2 regions of the Devosia sp. SL43 genome follow, and region 2 is predicted to be linked to the other one. Evidence: predicted binding sites of a transcription regulator. Region 2 holds the regulator's gene; the other holds the start of a gene.
The links. Region 2 encodes LexA, which represses DNA repair genes until DNA is damaged. Its sites were predicted from a motif close to TGTTCNNNNTGTGTTCNG; they were not measured.
Positions count from the first base shown of each region.

Region 1 (7,812 bases), 140 kb from region 2:
CCGAGGGGCGACGATGAGATGTCCATTCGCCCGCCGAGGCTCGCGATGCGTTCCCGCATGCCCTCCAGGCCCAGTCCGGTACGTGGCTCGCTAGTATCGAATCCGGGACCGCGGTCGCGGACGGTCACAACGAGCGATCCGGGGCCATCCTCGACTTCAACCCGTAGTCCCACACCATTTGCGTGGCGACTGGCGTTGCTTAGGCTTTCTTGAACGAACCTGTAGATGCAGATGTTGGAAACGCGATCAAGCTGGGTAGCGAGACTAGGAACCAGCAGTTCAACCGTGTTGCCCGTTCGCTCTTCATGCGTCGCCACCACAGAGCGCAACAGGTCCGGCAAGGCCAGCGTCTCGACCTCCGGCAACACGAGCCCCCTGGAAATACTACGAATTTCCGCCATTGCATCGCCAAGAAAGCCCCGAACCTGGTCCAGTTCCTCGACCCCACCGCCGGTCGTTGTCGCTCGGCCAAGCCGCATCTGCGCCAGTGCCAGCAGTTGTGCCGGACCATCATGGAGATCCGCCCCAACCCTGCGCATGAACTGCTCGTTCAGCGCCAGTGATCGGTCGGTGGCGGCTTGCAGGGAACCTCGCAGCAACTGGTTCTGCACAAGCAGATCTGACAATTCGCCGACACGATCCTCCAGTGTTCTGCGCTGCCGGTCGATCAGTTTGCTGCCGCGCCGTACGATTAGATACAGCGCAGCTAGCATGGACGATGTCGTGAGCGAGACGATGGCCCAACTTTGCAACCGTGCCGCAGCCAGTCCTGCCGCGAGGCCGTCGGCATTCTCGTAGAATTCCGCCACCGCAATAATCTCGCCCGACCAGGCTTGTCGCACCGGGCTGTAGATCTCCAGCAAGGGGGATTCGTGGCCGCGCTCCGGCGCATTTTCAGCGTCCGCGAGCTGATCGAACTCGGCGGTCACCGCGCCAGCGAACGCTTCGCGCAAGTGATCGCCTATGGGAAATCTCTGCCCGATCTGGGCGGGATCGCTGGAGTAGGCAACGGAGCCGTCAGGCAGCCAAATCTTGAACACCACCAGCCGTTCGCCCAAGGTGCCCTGACCGAGCACTTCGTCTAGCGCTCGATCCGCCCCTTCGCTCAACGTTCCGTTCTCCGTGAAGTTGTCGAACAGCGGCGACACCACGCTGTCGACATAAAGTGCGGTCGCCGCAGCACTATTGGCGATAACGCCCTGCTCGATCTGCCCAGTGACCCAGATGCCGATCGCCAACATGCCGCCAAGCAGCACTAGTGCGCCGACCGCCAGGAATTGCGCGGCTAAGTCGAAGCGATGCCAAATGGCCTTCGTCCATACCAAGAGGTGCCAGGCCGCAGGATAAAGGGCCTGCGGCCGTTCGTCGCTCCTGCTGTCAATGGTCCGGCGATCGGTCATAGTGCTCACCTTTACGGGAGCTTACCGGCTCGCATAACTTGCGCAAAGGGTCCTAGGACTTATGGCGGTGCTGAAGCTGCCAAGCACTCAAGATGCGAACGCTAGACGCCAACTTGAGAGGCACTGAGCCGCCTCCAGCACCTACGGTTGATGGCAGCTTTCGGGAGGTCGCACTCAGGGCGTGAATGACCGCAGTGGGGTCGGAAGCGGCCAAGCGCCCCTCAGTTCAGCCTCACATCCGTAACCCCATCCAGCGCCTTGATCCCGCCGGCCACCTCCGCCGTCAGTCGATACGCCCCCGGTAGCTCGATCTCGTATTCCCGCGCGCCGCCATCGCGGATGACGACGAAGTTCACCTTGCCCTCGCCGCCCCGCTTGAGCTGGGCGTTGATGGAACCCAGCGCCTTGGCGTCGGCTGCAAAGACCGTGAGGCGGCGTTCGATGGTGTCTTCGATGCCTTCGATGGCCTGGGCGGAGAGCAGGCGCAGGCTGACGCCTTCGGCGCGTTCGTCGGCGCCGACCTGCAGGATCACCGATTTGCCGGGCTGCAGCTTGGCGCCGAATTCGTTGATCTGCTCGGAAAAGGCGATGACTTCGAAGCTGCCGGACTGGTCGGACAGCGTCAGGATCATCATCGGCGTGCCCTTGCGGGTGCGGCGATCCTGCCGCCCGCTGATGGTGCCGGCAAGGCGCCCGGCCGAGGCGCCGTCCTTGACGGCGCGCTCGAAATCGCTCCAGCGCTGCACGCGCAGCTTTTCGAACAGGTCCGAATAGGCATCGAGCGGATGGGCCGAGAGGTGGAAGCCGATGGCTGACAGTTCGCGGTCTGCGCGCTCGGTGGTGCTCCAGGCGGGCACGCCGGCCGGCAGGCGGACCGGTTCGGGCTCACCGAAATCGAACATATTGCCCTGCCCCACGCTACGCTCGTCGGTGAGCGAATGGGCCATGCCGACGACGGCGTCGATGGCGGCAAAGGCCACTTCGCGGCGCGACACGATAGCGTCGAAGGCGCCGGCATTGACCAGCGTTTCGAGCGTGCGCTTGGAGAGAATGCGCGGATCGACCCGGCGGGCGAAATCGCCGAGATCCTTGAACGGCGTATTGCCACGCGCCTCGACGATATGCTCGGCCACCTGCCGGCCGACGCCCTTGACGGCGCAGAGGCCGTAGAGAATGCGCTTGTCCTTGACCGAGAACACCACCTGGGAGGTGTTCACGCAGGGCGCGACCAGCTCGATCTTGTGGCGCTTGGCCTCGCTGCGGAATTCGGCCAGCTTATCGGTATTGCCCATGTCGAGCGTCATCGACGCAGCCAGGAATTCGTGCGGGTAATGCGCCTTTAGATAGGCCGTCTGGTAGCTGACCAGCGCATAGGTCGCGGCGTGGCTCTTGTTGAAGCCGTAATTGGCGAACTTGGCCAGCAGATCGAAGATCGTGTCGGCCTGACCCTGCTTGAGGCCATGCTTGATGGCGCCCTCGCGGAAGCGCTCGCGCTGCGCATCCATCTCCACCTTGATCTTCTTGCCCATGGCGCGGCGCAGCATGTCGGCTTCGCCGAGCGAATAGCCCGACAGGAGCTGGGCGATCTGCATCACCTGCTCCTGATAGACGATGATGCCATAGGTTTCGTCGAGCACGACGCTGAGGTCCTGGTGGGGATATTCCACCTCCTCGCGGCCATGCTTGCGGTCGTTGAACAGCGGAATATTGTCCATCGGACCGGGCCGATAGAGGGCCACCAGCGCGATGATGTCCTCGAAACGGTCCGGCTTCATGTCGACCAGCGCGCGGCGCATGCCGGCGCCTTCCACCTGGAACACGCCGAACGTGTCGCCCTTGGAATAGAGATCGTAGGTCGGCCGGTCGTCGATCGGGATATCCTCGATGCGGAAGCTGCCGCCATCGAGATTGACCATGTTGACGGCATATTCGACCGTGGTCAGCGTCTTGAGGCCAAGGAAGTCGAACTTGACCAGGCCCGCCGCCTCGCTCCACTTCATGTTGTACTGGCAGACCGGCATATCCGAGCGCGGATCGCGATAGAGCGGCGCCAGATCCTGCAGCGGACGGTCGCCGATGATGATGCCGGCGGCATGGGTCGAGGCGTGGCGGAACAGGCCTTCGAGATTGCGCGCGATGGCGACGAGATCGGCCACCGTCTCGTCATCGTCGGCCATCTGCTTGAATTGCGGCACCTCGTTCATGGTGCGCTCGATCGAATAGGGATCGGCCGGATTGGCCGGCACCAGCTTGCACAGCCGATCGACCTGGCCATACGGCATCTGCAGCACGCGGCCGACGTCGCGCAGCACGGCGCGGGCCTGCAGCGTTCCGAAGGTGATGATCTGCGCCACCTGGTCGGTGCCGTATTTCTGCTGCACGTAGCGGATCACCTCTTCGCGGCGATCCTGACAGAAGTCGATATCGAAATCCGGCATCGACACGCGTTCCGGATTGAGGAAGCGCTCGAACAGCAGGTTGTAGGCCAGCGGATCGAGATCGGTGATGGTGGTCGTATAGGCGACGAGCGAGCCGGCGCCCGAGCCACGGCCGGGACCGACCGGAATGCCCTGCGACTTCGACCAGCGGATAAAGTCAGCCACAATAAGGAAATAACCGGGGAACTTCATCGACTGGATGATGCCGAGCTCGAATTCCAGCCGGTCCCAATAATCCTGCTCGGTCTTGCCAGGCGCTGTGCCCACGGTTTCGAGCCGCTTGCGCAGGCCATCCTCGGCCATGGCGCGCAGGGCGTCGGCCTCGGCCTGCAGCGCATCGGCCTCGCTGAGATCGGGCGCGGCGGCAAATTTGGGCAGGATCGGGCTGCGCGTCTTGGGCCGGTAGGCAATGCGCTGGGCGATCTCGATGGTGGAATCGAGCGCTTCGGGAATGTCGGAGAACAGGTCCGTCATTTCGGCGCGGGTCTTGAAATAATACTGGTCGTTGAGCTTGCGCCGCTCGGTCTGGGCCAGCACGGTGCCGCCGGCAATGGCCAAGAGCGCATCATGCGCCTCGAATTCCTTGGCCGATTTGAAGAACGGCTCGTTGGTGGCGACCAGCGGAATGCCCTTGCGATAGGCATAGTCGATCAGCCGCGGCTCGACATTGGCCTCCTGGATGCGCCCATGGCGCTGGAGTTCGATATAGAAGCGGTCGCCGAAGATTTCGGCCAGGCGGTCGAGGCGGCGGATCGCATTGGCATCCTGACCCTGGGCGAAGGTCATATCGATGGCGCCTTCCGGGCCGCCGCTGAGACAGATGATGCCCTCGAGGCTGTCGCGATCGAGCCAGTCGAGCTTGGCTCGTGCCGTGCCGCTGCCATCGCCCTGGAGGTAGGACTTGGACACCAGCCGCGACAGGTTGCCGAAGCCGATTTCGCTCTGCGCCAGCAGCACGACGCTGGATTTGCCGGACCAGGCCACATGCCCGCGCTCGCTGACCCGCTCCTCGGCGGCGGCGAAATCCACCGCCAACTCGACGCCGACCAGTGGCTGGATGCCCTTCTTGCTGGCCTTCTCGGAGAATTCCAGCGCCCCGAACAGATTGCCGGTATCGGCAATGCCGAGCGCCGGCTGATCGTCGGCGGCGGCGAGCTTGAGAATGGTCTCAAGCTGCAGCGCCCCCTCAAGCAGGGAATAGGCCGAATGGACGTGAAGATGGATAAAGCCGGGACCGTTCATGCGCTAGCCTTATCACCTGCCACCGAGTCCGCCCAAACCGGCTCCCCCGCAATCCACAGGTCACACGAGCCTGGTCAGCACATCCATCCAGGTGAGCGACCCGATGGTGAAGGCGCCGAGCGTGACGAATGCGGCGAAGTCCTTGATGAAAGTGAGCATCTGCATCTCCGTGTTGCTATAATGTTCTTGTAAGTTCTTTGTTTGTTCTTGTCGAGGAACAAGATCGGGAACAGCGGGGATTGGCCTGGACTGGTTAGCGAAGTGTTAGGAAGTGTTCACGGAGCGTTAGCATCGACAGCGCCAAACCGGGCTCAGGGTGTCACGATCACCTTGATTTCGCCAGGCTGCGGCGGCGCGCCGACAATCGCCGCGACGGCGTCGAGGCCGACCTGGTGCGTCACCAGCCGATCGAGTTCCAGCACGCCGCTCGCCACCATAGCCGCTGCACGCGCATGGGTATGCGGATTGAGATAGGCGGCCTCCAGCCGGATCTCGTTGACCAGCAGGTCGAACGGGCGGACGGGCACCGCGACGCCATCAGGCGTCACGCCGAACAGCACCAGCGTCCCGCCCTTGCGCAGCATCTTGAGCCCCTGTTGCAACGTCTCGGGCACGCCGGCGCATTCGAGCACCACGTCCACGCCCTGCCCGCTCATTCGGCGCACGCTGGCAACGACATCGCCGGAGGCAGGATCCACCGTCGCCGTGGCGCCCAGCTCCATCGCCAGCGCCCGCCGCGCTTCCTGTCTGGTGACGAGAAACACCTCCCCTGCACCTGCCACCCGCGCCAGTTGCACCATGAGCAGCCCGATCACCCCGCCACCAAGAATGGCCACACTGCCGCCCGGCACGATCCGGGCGACATCCAGCGCATGCAGGCAACAGGCCAGTGGCTCGCTGAAGGCGCCATGGACGGGGTCGAGCCCCGGCGGCAACAGGTGCGCCTGCAAGGCCGGAACAGCGACGAACTCGGCAAAGCCACCATCCCGGAACACGCCGATCGCCAGGAGGTTGTCGCAAAGATTGGGCCGCCCCTCATGACAGGCCCGGCAGGCATTGCAGGCGATGTTGGGGTCCACCGTGACCAGTTCGCCCCCATCGAACCCCGTGACCGATGCGCCCACAGCCTCGACCACACCGCAGAATTCATGCCCCAGCGTCACGGGCCGCCCGGTAGGGTACTCACCCCTGAACATATGCCGGTCGGACCCGCAAATGCCGGCGGCAAGCACGCGCACCAGGATTTCGCCTGCACCAGCGGTCGGCCTTGGGATCTCCCGCATCGCCAACGCCCCCAGCGCCTCGAGCCGCACAGCACGCATGTTCTCTCCCCGGGCCGGTTCCCGCCTCGTTGCCAATCGGCCATCGAACTGTACGACTTGCATCCGGGCGCACAAGCATCCTTGCATCCATACCCTACCCTTGTCAGTGTCCTGTTCGTCTCCCGGAGATCGCCTTGACCCCAACGCCTCAACTCAGCCTTGGCCTGTTGCTCACTGCGGCCGCCGGATTCGTCGACGTGGTGGGGTTCATCGAGCTGGGCGGGCATTTCACCTCGTTCATGAGCGGCAACATCACCCAACTGGGCGATGCGCTGGCGCTGGGTGCCTGGCCGGTGGCGCTGATCACCGCGTCACTGGTGGCGCTGTTCCTGCTGGGGAGCCTTGCCGGCTCCCTGCTGGCTTTGCTGGCAGGCCCGCGCTGGGGCTCGTCCGCGGTGACGGGCTTCGTCGTGGCCACGTTCGTCGTGACGCTGGGCCTGGCCTTTGCGGGATTTCAGCCCAACCAGTTCATGCTGGCTCTGGCAGCAGGCGCCGGCGCCCAGAACGCCATCCTGCCCTCGACCGGCTCGGTGCGCCTGGGCACGACCTTCGTCACCGGCACCTTGTTCGCAGTCGGACAGGACCTCGCCCGCGCCCTTTACCGCCTCGCCCCACCCTGGCGCTGGGCCCAGCACATGCTGGTCTGGATATCGCTGCTGCTGGGCGGGTTGCTGGGGGGATTGGGTTACAGGGTCCTGGGGATCAATGCACTGCTGGTGCCAGCCGTGCTCTATATCGGCTTCCTCGTCGCGTTCCTGCTGCGCCGCCCCAGTAGCGTAGTGACCTGACCGAACCAGCCGCAAAGCCAGCTTGCATATCACCAAGCCTTCGCTATACTGAACTACATGGTTCAGTATAAACAAACCCACTTTGACACCTCGTTTGCTGCGCTTTCCGATGCCACCAGGCGTGGTGTGCTCGAAAGGCTCGGGCGTTCCGACGCCTCGATCTCCGATCTTGCCGAGACGTTCCGCATGACCCTGACGGGCATGAAGAAACATATCAGCGTCCTCGAACAGGCAGGGCTGGTTACCTCAGAGAAGGTCGGGCGCGTGCGCACCTGCCGGCTCGGCCTCAGCCGCCTTGAGCAGGAGGCGGAGTGGATCGAGCAATACCGCCGATTATGGGATGCCCGGTTCGACCGGCTGGACAAGATTGTCGAAGACCTCAAACGCAGGGAGAACAATGATGGACAATAGGCAGGAAAATGATGTGGTCGTGAGCGATGGTCGTACCATCGTGAAGCGCACGTCCGAGCGCGAAATCACCGTGACGCGCACCTTCAATGCCCCAGCCCGGATCGTGTTCGAGGCCTGGACCAATGCCGGGCTGTTCGCGCAATGGTGGGTGCCCAAATCCTTGGGCGTCCCACTACGCTCCTGCCAGATGGATGTGCGCACCGGTGGCACC
Region 1 is NZ_CP063401.1:676,865-684,676, forward strand. It holds gene IM737_RS03300 (sensor histidine kinase) at 1-1,400, opposite strand, end outside; gene dnaE (DNA polymerase III subunit alpha) at 1,622-5,080, opposite strand; gene IM737_RS03310 (zinc-dependent alcohol dehydrogenase family protein) at 5,392-6,402, opposite strand; gene IM737_RS03315 (YoaK family protein) at 6,537-7,190, shown strand; gene IM737_RS03320 (ArsR/SmtB family transcription factor) at 7,248-7,601, shown strand; gene IM737_RS03325 (SRPBCC domain-containing protein) at 7,591-7,812, shown strand, end outside.
Region 1: dnaE (DNA polymerase III subunit alpha) is a predicted target of LexA. The motif match lies at 5,272-5,289, and genes of this name have one in related genera.

Region 2 (7,812 bases):
CCCGCGCCTGGGGCGCAGACTGCATCCTTATCATTCTCGCTGCCGTGGGTGACGACGTCGCCCGCTACCTGCTCGACGCCGCCGAAGAGTGGAAGATGGACGCGCTGGTCGAAGTGCACGACCAAACCGAGCTCGATCGCGCCGTGGCGCTTGGCGCGGAGTTCATCGGCATCAACAACCGCAACCTGCGCACCTTCGAGACCACGCTCGAAACCTCGGTGAACCTGGCCATAGGCGTGCCGAAAAGCACGCTGCTGGTCAGCGAGAGCGGCATCGTCAATCATGACCATGTCGTGATGCTCGACCAGCGCGCCGGCATCGGCACCTTCCTCGTCGGCGAAAGCCTGATGCGCCAGGAGGACGTCACAGCCGCTACCCGCGCCCTGTTGATGGGCGCCCCGCAGGCCGTCCGCTGATGGCCGCAGGCCTGACCCATCTCAACGCCAAGGGCGAAGCCCATATCGTCGATATCGGTGACAAGGCGGTTACGCGTCGCCGCGCGGTGGCCCAGGCCCGCATCGTCGCCCGGCCCGAAACCGTCGCCACCATCATGGCCGGCGGCCTCAAGAAGGGCGACGCTCTTGCTGTGGCCCGCATCGCCGGCATCATGGCCGCCAAGAAGACATCCGACCTGATCCCGCTCTGCCATCCCATCCCCCTGACCAAGGTCAGCGTCGAGATCGAAGCGGATGGCACCGAGGCGATCCTGATACACGCCACCGCCGAAACCACAGGCCAGACCGGCGTCGAGATGGAAGCGCTCGTCGCTGCCTCCACGGCTGCGCTCACGCTCTACGACATGGCCAAGGCCATCGACCGCGCCATGGTGGTGACCGACATCTGCCTGCTGGAAAAATCCGGCGGCAAGTCTGGCGACTTCGTCCGCGCATGAGCCTGCTCCCGGTCGACGACGCCATCGCCGCCATTCTTGACCGAGTGCCGACGTCGCAGGCGGAGACAGTACCGCTGACCGAAGCCATCGGCCGCGTCCTGCTCGAGCCCGTCATAGCCACCCACGACCAGCCCCCCTTCAATGCCAGCGCCATGGACGGCTACGCCATGCGCGCCGCCGATGTGGTGGACGGGCACCGCCTCGCCGTCATCGGCACCTCGCAAGCCGGCATGGGCTTCGAGGGCACCGTCGAGCCCGGCCTGGCCGTCCGCATCTTCACCGGCGCGCCGCTGCCAACCGGCTCCGATACCGTGATCATGCAGGAAGAAGCCCGCGCCGCCGACGGCTTCGTCAGCTTCACCGCCCCTGCCCGCCTTGGCCACAGCGTCCGCCCTAGGGGTAACGACTTCGCTACCGGTCAGGAACTGCTCGCTGCCGGCACCCGCCTCACCCCCATGCAGATCGCCGTGGCCGCCGCCGCCAATGCCGCCCACCTCACCGTCGCCCGGCGGCCGCGCATCGCCATCCTGGCCACCGGCGACGAACTCGTGCTCCCCGGCTCCCCCCTCGGCCCCGACCAGATCGTCGCCTCCAACAGCATCGGCCTCGCGCCGCTCCTCGCCCCCTATGCGGAAGAGATCGTCGACCATGGCATTGCCCGCGACGACCGCGATCACCTCCGCGCCAAGTTGACCGCCATCTTCGCCACCGAGCCCGACATCGTCATCACCACCGGTGGCGCCAGCGTCGGCGATCACGACATCGTCCAGCAGCTGCTCGTCGAACTGGGAGTCGGCGTCGATTTCTGGCGCATCAACATGCGCCCGGGCAAACCGCTGATGTTCGGCACCCGCGGCAAGACGCTGATCTTCGGCCTGCCGGGCAATCCCGTCTCGGCCCTTGTCACCGCCCATGTCTTCATCAAGCCGGCTTTGCGGCACTGGCTGGGCCATGCCGAACCGCAAGCCTGGCAGTTGCCGCTGGCCAGCCCGACGCCGCCCAACACCGCCCGCCGCCACTTCATGCGCGCCCAGCTCGTCCACACGCCCTCGGGCCCCGAGCTGCAGCCCATCTCCCAGACCGATAGCGGCCACACCTCGTCCCTAGCCCATGCCGACATGCTGATCGTCCAGCCGGAAAACGATCCCGGCCAGGCCGCCGGAACGATCGTCGAAGCCCGCCCCATCGACGCCTTCTGATATCGGCGGCATCTACTACGCGGTGTTTCTTGGGATATTGCAGAACATAACTAGAACAAGTATAACTGTTCTGCCTACGTTCCGATTCTCTCCCCGAGGGGCCCATGCTAACGCGCAAACAACACGAGCTGCTGATGTTCATCCACGAACGGATGAAGGAAAGCGGCATCCCGCCATCGTTCGACGAGATGAAGGATGCGCTCGATCTGGCGTCCAAGTCGGGCATTCACCGGCTTATCACGGCGCTGGAAGAACGCGGCTTCATCCGACGCCTGCCCAATCGGGCGCGAGCCCTCGAAGTGGTGAAGCTGCCGGACTCGATGAACCCGTCGCTCGGCGGCCGCAAGGCGCGCTTCGAGCCATCGGTGATCGAAGGCAATCTGGGCAAGGTGGCGTCACCGCCATCCCGCGTGACATCCATGGACGACTATGCCCGTCCGATCGCCATTCCGGTCATGGGCCGCATCGCGGCCGGTACGCCGATCGAGGCCATCCAGACCCATTCGCACACCATCATGGTCCCACCCGAAATGCTGGGATCAGGCGAACATTATGCGCTCGAAGTGCGCGGCGACTCGATGATCGACGCCGGCATCTTCGATGGCGACACCGTGCTCATCAAGAAGCAGGACGCTGCCTCGACCGGCGAGATCATCGTCGCTCTCGTGGATGATGAGGAAGCCACCCTCAAGCGCCTGCGCCGCAAGGGCAATACGGTTGCCCTCGAAGCCGCCAACCCGGCCTACGAAACCCGCATCTTCCCGCCTGATCGGGTCAAGGTCCAGGGTCGGCTGGTCGGGTTGCTGCGCAAATATTGATGTAGAAAGGCAAGGCCACGCACCAGCGTGGCCTTTTTGTTTGCCTAGTCCCGCGCATCCGGTGGCGGCACGTCTGAACTGACCTTGCACTCGATCAGCCACACATCATAGACGGCATGGTCGACCGCATTCAGCGCCGGGCTGTCGGCGAACATCCAGCCGGTGAAGATGCGCCTGGATGTGCCGGTCAGGCTGCGCTGGTCGACTTCAAGAAAGGCCGACACACGCTGGGTCTCGGTTGGCGGGCGGCTGTAGCAGGCCCGTGGCGTGATCTCGAGCGCGCCGAACAGCACCGTCTCATCGATATAGACATCGAAGCGGGTGATGCGGCCGGTGATCTTGTCGAGGCCGGCAAAGGTCGCCACCGGGTTGGCGATCGGCTGCGCCATAATGGGAACGACAAGGCCAGACACCGCCAGCGCTGCCGACAGCGCCAGGCCCTTCAGCATTGAAAACGGGGCGATGCGGCGCAAGGCGCCGTCCTTATTCCGGCGACCAGGCGTCGTAATCGCCGGTCACGCGCGGGCGCTCGCCGGATTTGAGCAGGCTGCCTTCCGGGCGATAGGCGGCGGCCGTACCGGTCAAGTTGGCCTCATGCGGCTTTTCCCAAGCCTTGGCGACATACTTGGCCTGGCTGGGAACGACGTCCGTGCGGTGGTGCATCCAGCCGTGCCAGCCCGCGCCAATGGTCGAGGCATCGGCATAGCCGGCATAGGTCACATAGCGCCGGTCGGCCTTGCGATCCTGGTAGTATTTGTTGCCGAACTCGTCGCTGCCGACATAGTCGCCGAAGCGCCAGATCCACAGCCGCGTCCCCCAGGTCTGCCCGCTCCACCAGGAGAAGATTTCAGTGAGGAACTGGGTGATACCGGATTTGGCCAATTGTCGATTCCGCCGTCGAGATATTCGAGTTGAGGCGGTTTAGCATGGTCGCTCCCGTCAGCATAGGGCCGCCGGGATGGTGTGATCCGGAAATCATGCCTGCAATCTCAGTCGCCCCATGACCTTGGCCGGTACGGTCAAGTCTGCGACAAGGCAACACGCACCTGGGAGGCAATGATGCAGGGTATCGAGCTGTCGCGCCACTTCTACGTCGATGTCGTCTGCCCATGGCTCGACGCAGCTGCCCCTAACCTCCAGCATGCGGCCGCGCTGATCGGCTACGGTTCAGAGCTCCTCGGCTTTGACGACGAGATGTCACAGGACCACAATTGGGGCGCCCGGGTGCATCTCTTCCTCTCGCAGGATGACTTCGATGTGCATGCCCATCGCTTGGTCGATGCTTTCACCACCGAGGCGCCCAGGCAGTTTATGGGCGAGCCGATCCAATGGCGCAGTCGGCCCCATCCCGCGGCCAGCGGACGCTGGGCCGCAGGCGCGGTAGAGCACGGCCTCGAAATTCACACCATCGAGGCGCGCCTTGCCGGGGGTCTGGCCCTTGAGTCCGTGGATTCGATCACGCCGCTGCAATGGCTCGGCCTGTCCGAGCAACGCCTTCTCGGCTTCACGGCGGGTGCCGTCTTTCATGACGATGGCGACCGCCTCGGCAAGGTCCGTTCGGCCCTGTCCTACTTTCCCCGCGACATCTGGCTGTACAAGATCGCCTGCCAGTGGCGCCGCATCGGCGAAGAGCAGGCCTTCGTGGGCCGCACGGGCATGGTGGGAGATGAAATCGGCTCCCGCGTCATCGCGGCCCGCCTGGTGCGTGATGTGATGCGCATGGGCTTTCTGCTTGATCGTCGCTATGCGCCCTACCCCAAATGGTTTGGCAGCGCATTCGCCAGGCTGCCCATTGCGACGACCCTGTCGCCCCTGCTGGAACGCGTCCTGGTGGCGCCCGACTGGCAGGAGCGCGGCGAGGCCCTGGCCGCCGCTTACCTCGCCTTGGCGAACCGCCAGCGGGCCGACGGCATCGGTGATGTGTTTGAGCCGGTCATTGGGCCGTATCACGAGCGTCCCTTCGCGACGATCAACGTGGACGAGATCGGCGCGGCGACGGCAAGACCAATCGAGGATCCCTTCCTCAAAGCCCTCCCCATTGTCGGCTCATTGGACCAGGTGACGGACCTGACGCCTGTGATCGAAGACCCGGCCGGCGCACAACGGATGATGCATGCTCTGCTTGGCCCTTCTTGAGGGGAAATAGTTTGATGGGGACCGATTCCATCGTTCGCCTCGCCCCTATGTTGCCAGCCCGGCTGGCGCATCTGGCGGACTGGTCCTGGCATCAGGTCACGCTCGGCCGCTCCGATGCGACCGTCTGGCGCGCCGACAAGGGTGACGATCGGGTGTTTCTCAAGATTGCACCAATCCACCTGCTGAGCGAGATGCCCGGCGACATTGCCCGGCTGCAATGGCTGGCCACCGCCACGACCATCAAGGCGCCCCGTGTTCGCGAGGCCTTTGATGCGGATGGCTGCCACTGGTTGCTGATGAGCGCCCTGCCCGGCAGCGACCTCAGTCAATTGTCGGACCGGCCCGATGATCTGATCCTAGCCTTGGCGAGCGGCCTTCGCGCCCTGCACGACCTCGACATCGCCACCTGCCCCTTCGATCACGCCCTCGATGCCAAACTTGCAGCCGGCGCTGCCAATGTCGCTGCCGGGCTCGTGGACGAAACCGATTTCGACGACGCCTTCGACGGCTGGACCGCAACGGCCGTGCTCGACTGGCTGCTGGCACACCGACCCGCCGCCGAAGACCTCGTCGTCTGCCATGGCGATGCCAGCCTGCCCAATCTTATGGCCGATGGCGCTAACCTCACCGGGATCATCGACTGCGGCCGGCTGGGCGTTGCCGATCGCTGGCAGGACCTAGCCATTGCCTGCCGCAGCATCATCTGGAATTGCGGCCAGGAGCATGTCGCCCCGTTCCTGGCAATCTACGGCGCAGCCTGGGACGAAGACCGCTACCGCTACTATTGCGCGCTCGACGAGCTGTTCTGATGGCGATGCGGCGGTTCCTCGGCACCTACTACGCCTATGTGTTCCTCTTCGACTTCATGCTGGCCTACGCCATCTACACGGCCTTGTTCGAGCTCAAGGGCATATCGATTGCCGAGATCGGCATGCTGCTGGCCTTCTGGTCGGCGTCGGCCATCGTGCTCGAAATGCCCTCCGGCGCACTGTCCGACCATTTCGACCGACGCGTGCTGCTGGTCATCGCGCCGCTCCTCAAGGCGTTGACCTTTGTCTGCTGGGGCGTCGCCAATGGCAATTTCTGGCTCTATGGCCTGGGCTTCCTGTTCTGGAGCGCCGGTCAGGCCCTGCAGTCAGGGACGCGTGAGGCCCTGCTCTATGAGCGACTCGCCGAAGCCGGCCGGAGTGACGAGTTCGACAATATCCTGGGGCGCGACGCGGCGGCGGAGGGCATTGGCATCGGTGCCGGCACATTGTTCGGCGGCCTCGTCGCCCACTTCAATATGGATTGGGCCATCTGGCTTTCCATTCCGCCTTTGCTGCTGGGCGCGGGCCTCGCGATCGGCCTGCACGACAATCGCCGAACTTACGCGGCAGACGACGGCGAAACCCCCACCACCTATCTCTCTCACTTTGCCGACGCTATCGGCGAGTTTCGGCGCCACGCCGACCTGCGCTTCGTCACGGTCTATATGGCCGTCGGCCTCATCACCTTCGAGCTGCTGGAGGAATTCGACCAGCTCTACTATTTGGCCGTGGCAGTGCCGATCTGGCTGTGGGGCGTGTTGGGCGGTGCGGTGGAACTGCTCTACGCGGCAGCCAGCGTCTGGGCACACCGCCTGTCCGGCCGCCCGTGGCTCGCCTGGGCCTTGCCGCTGCTGGGCGGCGCCTTGCTGGTCGCGGCCTCGCTCGGCGACAACCCGTGGTATGTGCTGCTGCTCGAACTGGCCTATGTCGCTATCGCCCCTGTAGCCGTCCTGGCTGAAGCCCGTTTCCACCGCATCATGGATGGCCGCAGCCGGGCGACGACCACGTCAGCGCTGGTGGTCGCCCAGAATGTGGCGGGTATCGCCGCCACGCTGATGTTCGGATTTGTTGCCGATTGGCTCGGTATCCTGCCAGCCTATGGCTGGGCCGGCTTGGCCATGTTGCCCATCGCACTCTGGGTGTGGCTCGGGCAGCGCCGGGGTATGCGCGCCATCGACTAGTGCCACGCCCTCGTGGTTCGAGGCGCTGAAGAAGCGCACCTCACCATGAGGGCTGTTCTTAACTCGGTATACTAGTAGTCCTCATGGTGAGGTGCGAGCTCTTGCGAGCCTCGAACCACGAGGGCGTGGCACGATGCGCCTATGGCGCTAGTACTAGCGCTAGTGGTCAAACCCACAGGTGCCACTATCTTGCCAAAATTTCTTCGCTTGACACCCCCTGACCGTCGCGATTCTGTCATCTGCGACCATGGTTACCACCCCGTTAAGGCGCATCGGCAACAGGCGATCATCAAGGATTCCCGTGGCCTTAGCGGCACTTTCTCGGCTCACATATCGCCACTTCACGCACCGGCTCAAGGCACATAAATCGCGCCTCGCAACACCGCGTTTTCCTTGCAGTTTGTCCCCGTAATCCACATATTAGGCCTACTAGTGGTTGTCGTGACGAGCACCCCTACCACTAGACCTTGTGATTTCTGGCGTTGACGCGTCGTTTGAATCGGCAGAGTGTTTTCGACGGCCCCCAGCACTCCCTGTTGTGGGCAAGTCCTCGGTAGGAGCGCTGGCATTTAGACCGGCGCGCATCGGGGCACAGGCAAGATTTTGGGTCCGCCACACGGGCCCGGTTGGTGAAGCGTCAACACAGATTTGGATGAGAAGCCGGGTTCCGGCTCGCGGGCATTTGTGTGCCCGTCATATTGGGGAATACGACGACAATGCGCATTGAACGCCGCTTTACGACCGCCGACCAGGATCGCTACGGCTCGATCGAATTCC
Region 2 is NZ_CP063401.1:541,442-549,253, forward strand. It holds gene trpC (indole-3-glycerol phosphate synthase TrpC) at 1-416, shown strand, start outside; gene moaC (cyclic pyranopterin monophosphate synthase MoaC) at 416-892, shown strand; gene IM737_RS20915 (molybdopterin molybdotransferase MoeA) at 889-2,091, shown strand; gene lexA (transcriptional repressor LexA) at 2,196-2,909, shown strand; gene IM737_RS02680 (DUF2155 domain-containing protein) at 2,954-3,382, opposite strand; gene IM737_RS02685 (NADH:ubiquinone oxidoreductase subunit NDUFA12) at 3,393-3,776, opposite strand; gene IM737_RS02690 (DUF4037 domain-containing protein) at 3,969-5,045, shown strand; gene IM737_RS02695 (APH(3') family aminoglycoside O-phosphotransferase) at 5,060-5,854, shown strand; gene IM737_RS02700 (MFS transporter) at 5,854-7,035, shown strand; gene IM737_RS02705 (vitamin B12-dependent ribonucleotide reductase) at 7,752-7,812, shown strand, end outside.